2 linked regions of the Pontibacter akesuensis genome follow. The protein of the gene in region 1 interacts with the protein of each later gene in a pairwise test. Links are inferred from orthologs where the notes say so. Each region holds a gene or a part of one and is shown on either strand. Other genes may lie near its edges.

Region 1 (6,416 bases):
AACTACATGCGCATGTGTTATTACGCCCTGCGCCAGGCGAACGTGCCGCAACAGAACATCCGTCGCGAAAACTTCAACACCAGCAAAGTAGCCGTGGCGCAACAGCCACCGGACACGAGGCCGCATCGGGTTACGCTTTACTCAAAAGGCAAAGCGCATGCGTTAACCGTGCAGTATCCGGACACCATTCTTCGGGCCGCCCGAAAAGCAGGTTTGCCCATGCCCTATAGTTGCGAGGCTGGCAAATGTGGCAACTGCACGGCACGTTGCACCAGCGGTAAAGTATGGATGTCGTACAACGAGGTGCTCACCGAGAAGGACCTGGCAAAAGGGCTCGTACTGACCTGTGTGGGGTATCCGGTGGGTGGTGATGTGCAGCTGGAAACTCCCTGACAGCCCCTGCCTACCCATTGAGCTTACGTTAAGTATGAGGGAGCCTCTCCGGGTTTATACTTGGGCAAACCTTTTTATACTTTGAAGATTACATTGCTCCACCACTCAGCCTAAAGCTGAAAACCTGCGGCAGGCGCTTTTCTCCAGCTTGAATTTTGTACCTTTAAGCCTGCAGCAGCGCCTGCTACCATCTGGAACATAAAACAAAAAACTATGAGTTCTGAAGTACGCAACTTAGCGCCCAAAGCACTTTGGGAGAATTTCGCCGATTTAAACGCTGTCCCGCGCCCCTCTAAAAAAGAAGAACGGGTGATCCGGTTCATGAAAGAATTTGGCCGGAAACTAGGGCTGGAGACACTGGAGGATGAGACGGGCAACGTCATCATTAAAAAGCCTGCCACGCCGGGCATGGAAAACCGCCAGACCGTCGCCATGCAAAGCCACCTGGACATGGTACACCAGAAAAATAACGATACCGCGTTTGACTTCGACACGCAGGGCATCGACATGTACGTGGATGAGGACTGGGTAAGAGCCCGCGGCACGACCCTCGGCGCGGACAACGGCATTGGCGTCGCTACCATCATGGCTATACTTGCATCCAAAGATATTCCGCACCCTGCCATCGAAGCGCTGTTCACCATCGATGAGGAAACAGGCATGACGGGTGCCCTTGGCTTGAAAGGCGGCCTGCTGGATGCCAGCATCCTCCTGAACCTGGATACTGAGGACGACCGTGAACTGACCATTGGCTGCGCAGGCGGCGTGGACGTGACGGCAACAGGCACCTATACACAGGAGGCAACACCGGCAGGTATGGCGGGCTACAAACTAATCGTCAAAGGCCTGACCGGCGGCCACTCAGGTATGGACATCATACTTGGCCGCGGCAACGCAAATAAGCTGGTGAATCGCCTGCTGCACAACGCGGTGAAGCAGTTCGGCCTGAGGGTTAGTTCGATTGATGGCGGCGGACTTCGCAATGCGATCCCAAGGGAATCCTCGGCAATTGTTGCGGTGGCTGTAGGCGACAAGGATGCGTTCGAGAAGTATGTGGCCACACAAAAAGCCATACTTGTAGCCGAGTACAAAGCCACCGATCCGAACCTGCAGATCGTGTTAGAAACGGCAGACGCCCCGGATCAGGTAGCGAACGAAGCCTTTACGCTTACCCTGCTGCGCGTCATTTATGCTACGCCCAACGGTATCTACCGCATGAGCCCAGAAATTGCAGGCCTGGTGCAGACATCCAACAACGTGGCGCGCGTGGAAGTGAAGGATGGCAGCTACAAAATCCTCTGCCTTACCCGCAGCTCTGTAGACTCAGAGAAAGAAGACCTGGCCACTGCCATACAGGCCACGCTAGAGTTGGCTGGAGCCGAAGTAACTTTAAATGGCTCCTACCCTGGCTGGGCGCCTAACCCAGACGCGTCTATCATACAGTTAATGAGCGATTTGTACCGCAGCAAGTTTAACAGCGAACCGGAAGTAAGCGCCTGCCATGCCGGATTGGAGTGCGGTATACTTGGTGCTAATTATCCGGGCATGGAAATGATCTCCTTCGGACCAAACATCCGCGGCGCTCACTCCCCTGACGAGAAAGTACAGATCAGCTCAGTGCAGAAGTACTGGGATTTCCTGCTCGACACCCTGCAGCGTATTCCGGAGAAGGTGTAATGCGTAGCACGATGCATGTATCACGAACTTAAGTATAGAATCATTATTCATTTAAAAGAAGAGGGCCGTTCAAGTTTGAACGGCCCTCTTCTTTAGGTCTGTTTTTACTAAACCCTTTGTCTTAAATCGTGTGTCGTGCTACTTGCTACCAAAAAACTAGCTATTAAACAGCTGCTCGTAATACTCATGTGCCATGCGGTTCGACTCAAACTGCGGTACCACGTTGCGCATACTCTGCTTCATGATGTACAGCCAGCGTTCGCGGTCGCGGTAGTAAGTTGGCACTATCTCGTTCTCCAACAGGTTCATCAGGTTGTTATAGTCCTGCTCGTCCTGCCGCTCGTCAGGCATGGTGGTATCCACAACAGGCAGCACGTAGCTGTTTTCCCCGTTTCGGGCATACTCTGGCAACCAGCCGTCCTGCACCGACACGTTCACGGCTCCGTTCATAGAGGCCGTCATGCCGCTTGTTCCGGAGGCCTCGCGTGGGCGACGCGGCGTGTTGAGCCAGATATCACATCCCTGCTTCAGTTTGCGCGACAGCTCGATCTCGTAGCCCGTCAGCACCGCCACGTTGTCCAGTACCTGCGACATTTTAACCAGCTTGTTGAAAATATTGATGGCGCCGTAATCGAATGGGTAAGGCTTTCCGGCCCAGATCACCTGCACCGGCATCTCCTTATTCGAGATCAGCTTCATGAAGCGCTCCATGTCGCGCACCAGCAAATCAGCGCGCTTGTAAGCGGCAAAGCGGCGCGCCCACACAATTGTCAGCACATCCGGCCTGAAAAGCTTTCCTGCCTGGTCGGCCACCTCTTTAAACATCACGCGTTTCAGCTCTTCCTTTCGCCTGGTCATGGCTGCGTTATCATCCCGCTCCTGTGCATGCCACAGCTCCATATCCGTCCAGAAGTTAAAGTTCTGCGCGTTCGTAATGGCCTTAATTTCGCAAACGCCCTCGTTTTCGTACCACATATCACGCGATACCTCGCCATGCAGCTGCGAAACGCCGTTGGCCACCTTCGCCAGGCGCAGGGCTGCCAGGGTATGGCTGAACATCTGCCCGTGCATGCCCGTCAGTTCGCGCACCTCCTCAATAGAAGCGCCGTTAAAGAAGCTCATGTCATCGAGCAGGTGGATGTCGTGTTCCTCGTTGCCGGCTTTCTCCGGCGTGTGCGTGGTAAACACCAATCGCTTGCGGATCTCGCTTAGCTTGCCGTATACTTCAAACAGGCGGAAAGCCAGCGGCAGGGCGTGCCCCTCGTTCATGTGGTAAATATCGGAGCCGCCCAGGGCCTCCACTACTTTCGCGCCGCCTATCCCCAGCACAATGCTCTGCGCAATGCGCGCACGCTGCTCCGGATCGTAGAGGTGATGCGTGATGGTGCGGGCCAGGTGGTCGTTTTCTGGAATGTCGGTGGTGAGGAAGTACATTGGGATGGTGCCGAACACCTCCGGCTTCAGCACCATGGCCTTTACCAGCACCGGGTGCTCATCCACCAGCACACGCACCGTAATTCCAGAGTCCTCCAGAAAAGAGTAGTTCTTCTCCTGGAAATGCGGGCGCATGGTCAGGTCCTCGTTGCGCTGCTGGTCGTAATAGCCATACTTCCAGAGCATGCCGATACCGATCATGTTCTGCCTGAGCTCGTAGGCGCTGCGCATGTGCGAACCTGCCAGAAAGCCGAGGCCGCCGGAATAAATCTTCAGCGCCTGGTCAATACCGAACTCCATGCTGAAGTAAGCTACTCTCTTTTTATACTTGTCGTTAATCTCGTACGGGTGATACCACCTGCTATACTCGGATGCCATATATATTCTGTTTAATTGTAAAATGACTGAAACCACGCATGATTCTCTCCTTCAGCGGGATTCAGGAACGCGCCAAACTTAGGCACGCAAGTAAAACGTACGCAAGTATGGCTAATTAGGATCGTAAAGTTAACAACAACTGGCTATCAGGCACCATGACTTGCAATAACAAAATCCGGTAGTACCTTTGCAGGGCACAGAGGGCGAATGGAGGGAAAAAAATATTAGTTCTCAAAATTAGGAACCAAAAGAACCTATTTGTACCTTTGCCTTGTTCTTACTAGAGAACAAGATAAGTAGCATGATAAACCTAACCGAAAAGCAACAGGCGCTGATAGAGCAGATTGGTGTATTCCAGGAGAAAAGTGGAATGCAACCAGCGGCAGGTCGCATCATTGGCCTGCTTTACGTATCGGACAAGCCCGAGCTCACTTTCGACGAGATCCGCGAAACCCTGTGCATCAGCAAAAGTGCCACGAGCAATGCCTTAAACCTCCTGCAACAGCTAAACCGCTTAGACTATATCACCTTTAACGGAGACCGCAAGCGTTACTTCCGGTTGAACTTGGGCAGGTGGCGTGAGCTGGTGACAAAGGAAATCGACAACATCACTGCCTTCTCAGAGACACTAAACGAGGTAGTGGCCCAGCGATCCTCAAACACACCAGAGTATAACAAAGACATACAGGAGCTGGCAGATTTTCTTAAGTACTTGAAAACGGAACTACCGGGCCTGCTGCAGCGGTGGGAACAGCAGAAATAAAAAAATTTACCCTTTTTAGTTCTCTAATTTCAGAACTAACTAATAATAAATAAACAATTCAAAACAAAATATACCGTGATAAAAAAGTTTTTTATAGTAGGAGCGCTATCGCTGTTTCTGCATCCTGCTTTTGCACAGGGGCCTGTACAAAGCAGCCGGGGACAGGAGCTTACACTACAGGAAAGTATAAAGTATGCGCTTGAGCACAATGAGGACATTCAGAAGGCATCCTATGATGAGCTTGGTGCGAAGTACCAAATCAACGAAGCCAGAAGCGCCGGGTTACCGCAGGTGGATATAAAAGGAACAGCGGTAAGAACCCTTGAAAAAACAATGATTGCGTTACCAGCTGACTTCAACCCAGAAGGTACAGGTCCACTTATTAAGCCAATGGGCACAGACAACACTGTACAGGGTGGTATATCAGTTTCTCAGCTGCTGTTCAGCAAATCATACTTTGTGGGGCTGAAAGCCGCTAAAAGCGCCGGAGACCTGTACCGTATTCGCAAAGAAATGGCTACCGAAGATGTGATTTACAATGTAGGCAGCGCTTTTTACCAAGTGCTGCAAACCGAGGAGCAGTTTAACAGCATCAACGCCAACTTAGATAAGCTGAACCAGCTTGAAAAGATACTAACACTGCAGTACAAAAACGACCTGGTTAAAAAGGTGGATGTAAACCGCATAAAGGTGAACAAGATCAACCTGGAGAACCAGAAGGCAAACCTGGAGGCGGCCTATGTGCAGCAGCTGAATGTACTGAAGTTCTTCATGGGCATGCCGCTCGATGAGCAAATAGCCTTGCAAGGCACTGCTGAAGAGGTATTGCTGGAGCAGCTGCCAACACTGGGCACGGCTGGCGAAGCAGCCACAGCGCGTACTGAGCTTAGGGTTCTAAACAAGCAAAAAGAACTGAAGGCGTATGAGATTGAAAACATCAGAGCAGGTTATTACCCCTCTCTGAGCGCCTTTGGCAACTACAACTATCAGTCGCAGTACGATGGCCAGATGATTGGAAACTCTGATGCCATGTGGTCTCCGAACTCACAGGTAGGTTTACAGCTTAACATACCTGTATTCGACGGCCTGCGCAAGAAGGCTCAGGTACAGCAGCGCCAGGTGGAGCTAAAAAAGATGGATTTGGATATCCAGCAATACAACAAGAACACACAGGTAGAGCTAAGCAATGCCCTGAGCCAGTTGAGTACCAGCCAGAACAACATTAACGCACAGGAAGAAAATGTGCAGCTAGCTCAGGAAGTGTACGACATGACCAACCAACTCTATAAGGAGGCGCTGGCACCGCTTAGTGACCTGCTTGATGCAGAAGTAAGCTTGCGTGTGGCCAAAACAAATCTGAATAACGAGAGACTAAAGTATAAAATCGCCCAGCTGGATTACCTGCAGGCAGCAGGAGAATTAGAAATATTAGTTAAATAAGATATACATCAAAATCCAAAATGAAAAAGATAATCTATATAGTAGTTGTAATCCTGATTCTGGGTGCCGTTGGTTTCAAACTGATGGATAATAAGGAGCAAATGGCGGCCAATGCAGCAGTAGCAGAAATTAAAAGTGATGCTATTCCGGTAACTGTTACAGAGGTGGAGAATACCAAGCTGGATAAATCTTTCACGGCTCAGGGTAACTTTGCCCCTATCCAGAGCCTGACACTTTTATCAGAGACACAAGGCCAGATACAGCGTGTGCTGAAGCGCAAGGGCGACAAGGTGAAAGCCGGCGAATTGCTGCTGCAGGTAGAAAGCAACAC
Region 2 (2,934 bases), 950 kb from region 1 along the record:
CAGAAACTTGGTTAAGGTATCTTCTAAGGAGATTTCGCGCATGGCTACTTTTATATTATGTAGCTGGCCCGGTACGTACACTTTGCGTGAGCCCGGAAATGGCGTGCGCGTAATGGCACTGGCGGTAGGGGTTTTGTCTTGTCTCATGTTTTCTTCTTGTTGATTTTCTGTTGAAAGGGGAAAAGGAGCATCAGCCGCCCTGGGTAGCGCGAATGAGCGTGAGTCGGTCGTTGGGCTGCAGCAGGTAGGAGGCCCAGTTGCTTCGGGGTAAGACCTGGTCGTTAACGGCCACGGCTATGCCACGCTGTTGCTCGAGTTGCAAAAGCTGAAGCAAAGCAGATACGGAGGAAGGCTCAGAGAGCTCCTTAGCTTGGTTGTTTAAGAAAATTGTCATTGTTTGCTCGGGATAGGATGCAGCTAGCACTGGCGCTTACTGGCCGAGCAGAATTAAGAAGAAGCAGGAGGACAGGTGTGTATCTCGTCATAACTTTTCCCTTCGTCAGTGCTAACTGTATCAGGTTCAGAGGGTATTTCTCAGTCCTGCCTTTCTGTTTGGCGACAGGACACCCCTAAAGTGTTGTGCTAAAGGTATAAATTTTACTTTGTACTTTCCAAATCCATACTTGCTGGCTACACAAGTTTTAGTGATAGTAACCTAATGCGTGGTTTATACCATAGTAAATTTGGTGGCTTTAAAACCTAGTAGGCACTTTCCAATTGCTGAAGCTATATATTTATACTATTTTTAACCCCTGAGCTACTCCTATACATCAAAGAAATAAAACGATGAAATACAATCCTATCGGGCAGGAGCTGTTTGTGCACAACCGCCGGAACTTCTGCCGGCTGCTAAAGCCAGCCTCCATCGCCATATTCCACGCCAACGATGTAATGCCCACCAGTGCCGACGGCACGATGCCGTTTCGCCAGAGCAGCGATCTGTTTTACCTGACCGGCGTGGACCAGGAGGAAACCATCCTGCTGCTTTTCCCGGATTACAAAGACCAGCGGACGCAGGAAATCCTGTTTGTGCGCGAAACGAACGACCACATCCTGACCTGGGAGGGCTACAAGCTTACCAAGGAGCAGGCGCGGGAGGTGTCGGGCATCCAGCAGATCTACTGGACCCACCAGTTCGATCAGGTCCTGAACTCGCTGATCTTCGAGGCCGAGCACGTTTACCTGAACAGCAACGAGCACCTGCGTGCCGTGGTGGAGGTAGAAACCCGCGATGCCCGCTTTATCAAGAAACTGCAGGCGCACTACCCTTTGCACAAGTATGAGCGCAGTGCGCCCCTCATGCACCAGTTGCGTGCCATTAAATCTGAGCAGGAGGTAGCGCTGATACAGGAGGCCTGTAACATCACGGACAAGGCGTTTCGCCGGCTGCTCGGCTTCATCAAACCCGGCGTGATGGAGTATGAGATAGAGGCGGAACTGTACCACGAGTTTCTGCGCAACCGGTCCAAAGGCCCCGCTTACCCGCCCATTATTGCCTCGGGCCAGAATGCCTGCATCCTGCACTACGTGGACAACAGCCGCGAATGCAAGGACGGTGATCTGGTGCTGATGGACTTTGGTGCCGAATATGCCAACTACGCCGCCGACATGACCCGCACCATTCCCGTGAGCGGCACCTTTACCAAGCGGCAGCGCGAAGTATACGAGTCGGTGCTGGTGGTGATGAAAACGGCCATCCAAATGCTGGTGCCGGGCAACACCCTCGACCAGTACCACAAGTTTGTCGGCACGCTGATGGAGAACGAGCTTATTAAACTCGGCCTGCTGAAGGAGGAAGACGTGCGCAACCAGGACCCGGACAAGCCGCTGTACAAAAAATACTTTATGCACGGCACTTCCCACCACCTAGGCCTCGATGTGCATGACGTGGGAAATAAATTCCGCCCCTTTGAGGAGGGTATGGTGTTTACCTGCGAGCCGGGCATCTATATATGGGAAGAGAACATCGGTATCCGCCTGGAGAACGACATCCTGATCACGAAGAGCGGGCCAAAGGACCTGATGCAACACATCCCGCTAGAGGCCGACGACATTGAGCGGCTCATGAAGAAGAGAACCTGAGCAGGTACTGAACCGGAAGTATGCTAAGGATTACCACACTGTTGCTGGCAGCCCTTTTTCTTGTGCTCACACTCATTTTAGACCCTTTGCATCAAATTTTTTTTCAGAAAACAACCTTGTGCTGTCGTATCAGTTTGAAGTATAGGTTTAGCCACACTTGAATAAAAAGAGTGCAAAATTACGGTGTGGCTTCCAAGGTGTTATGTTTTATTAAACTCTGATCAGCCTATGGATAAAACTTTCCTCTCTCTCATAAAGCGTGCGGCTATACAGGCTTCTAAACGGCATCGGGTTCATTTTTTAGAAAAGAAAGTAAACTTGATTAATTATATGCACGTATTGTCATATCAAAATATACATTGTAGAACTATGCAAACACAATTATCGAAAATTTGTAAAATGGCTTTTGCACTGGTGTTCTTGCTTTCAGCAAGTTCTAACCTGTTTGCACAAAGCGGCGATCAAAGAACGAACATACAGATATACGGAAGTGCCTTACAGTATAAAGGAGACATCACAGGCGACAAAGACTTCGGTGACCTGGAATGGGGTGGTGGTCTCTCGCTTAACCGTTATATCAGCCCTTCGTTTGATGCAGGTCTGCACCTGACGTATGGTAGTACAGAGGCCAAAGGCACAGGTACTATGATGGGAAGCATGTTTGATGCCCAGATGGGTACTGCCATGTTAGGCTTACGCCTTAAACTGTATGGCAACATCCTGAAGGAGGACGCCTTTATCGGCCCGTACCTGCAGATTGCCGGTGGTGGTGCCTGGGCTAAGACAGACGCGATGCGCGCTGATGGCTCGATGCAGGAAGACGACAAGTTCTTCACGACTGCTGCCAGAGGT

What was found. Proteins that work in one complex are often made in the same cells at the same time.
Region 2: the proteins of A0W33_RS15700 (region 1) and A0W33_RS11820 interact in binary tests that used the Escherichia coli proteins (3 or more experiments, as listed by UniProt). The link is inferred for Pontibacter akesuensis from one-to-one orthologs.

Annotation. Positions count from the first base shown.
Region 1 is NZ_CP014766.1:3,720,741-3,727,156, reverse strand. The notes cover bases 1-2,838. They hold A0W33_RS15700 (aminoacyl-histidine dipeptidase), read left to right. Parts: upstream 1-606; coding sequence 607-2,070; downstream 2,071-2,838. Other genes in these bases: glgP (alpha-glucan family phosphorylase), read right to left, coding at 2,227-2,838; A0W33_RS15705 (ferredoxin--NADP reductase), read left to right, coding at 1-393. In the rest of the region: more of glgP, read right to left, coding at 2,839-3,882; A0W33_RS15690 (GbsR/MarR family transcriptional regulator), read left to right, coding at 4,184-4,645; A0W33_RS15685 (TolC family protein), read left to right, coding at 4,721-6,085; A0W33_RS15680 (efflux RND transporter periplasmic adaptor subunit), read left to right, coding at 6,106-6,416. UniProt on the Escherichia coli protein: Dipeptidase with broad substrate specificity. Requires dipeptide substrates with an unblocked N-terminus and the amino group in the alpha or beta position.
Region 2 is NZ_CP014766.1:2,769,476-2,772,409, forward strand. It holds A0W33_RS11820 (aminopeptidase P N-terminal domain-containing protein), read left to right. Parts: upstream 1-786; coding sequence 787-2,082; downstream 2,083-2,934. Other genes in the region: thiC (phosphomethylpyrimidine synthase ThiC), read right to left, coding at 1-147; thiS (sulfur carrier protein ThiS), read right to left, coding at 191-394; A0W33_RS11825 (OmpA family protein), read left to right, coding at 2,452-2,934.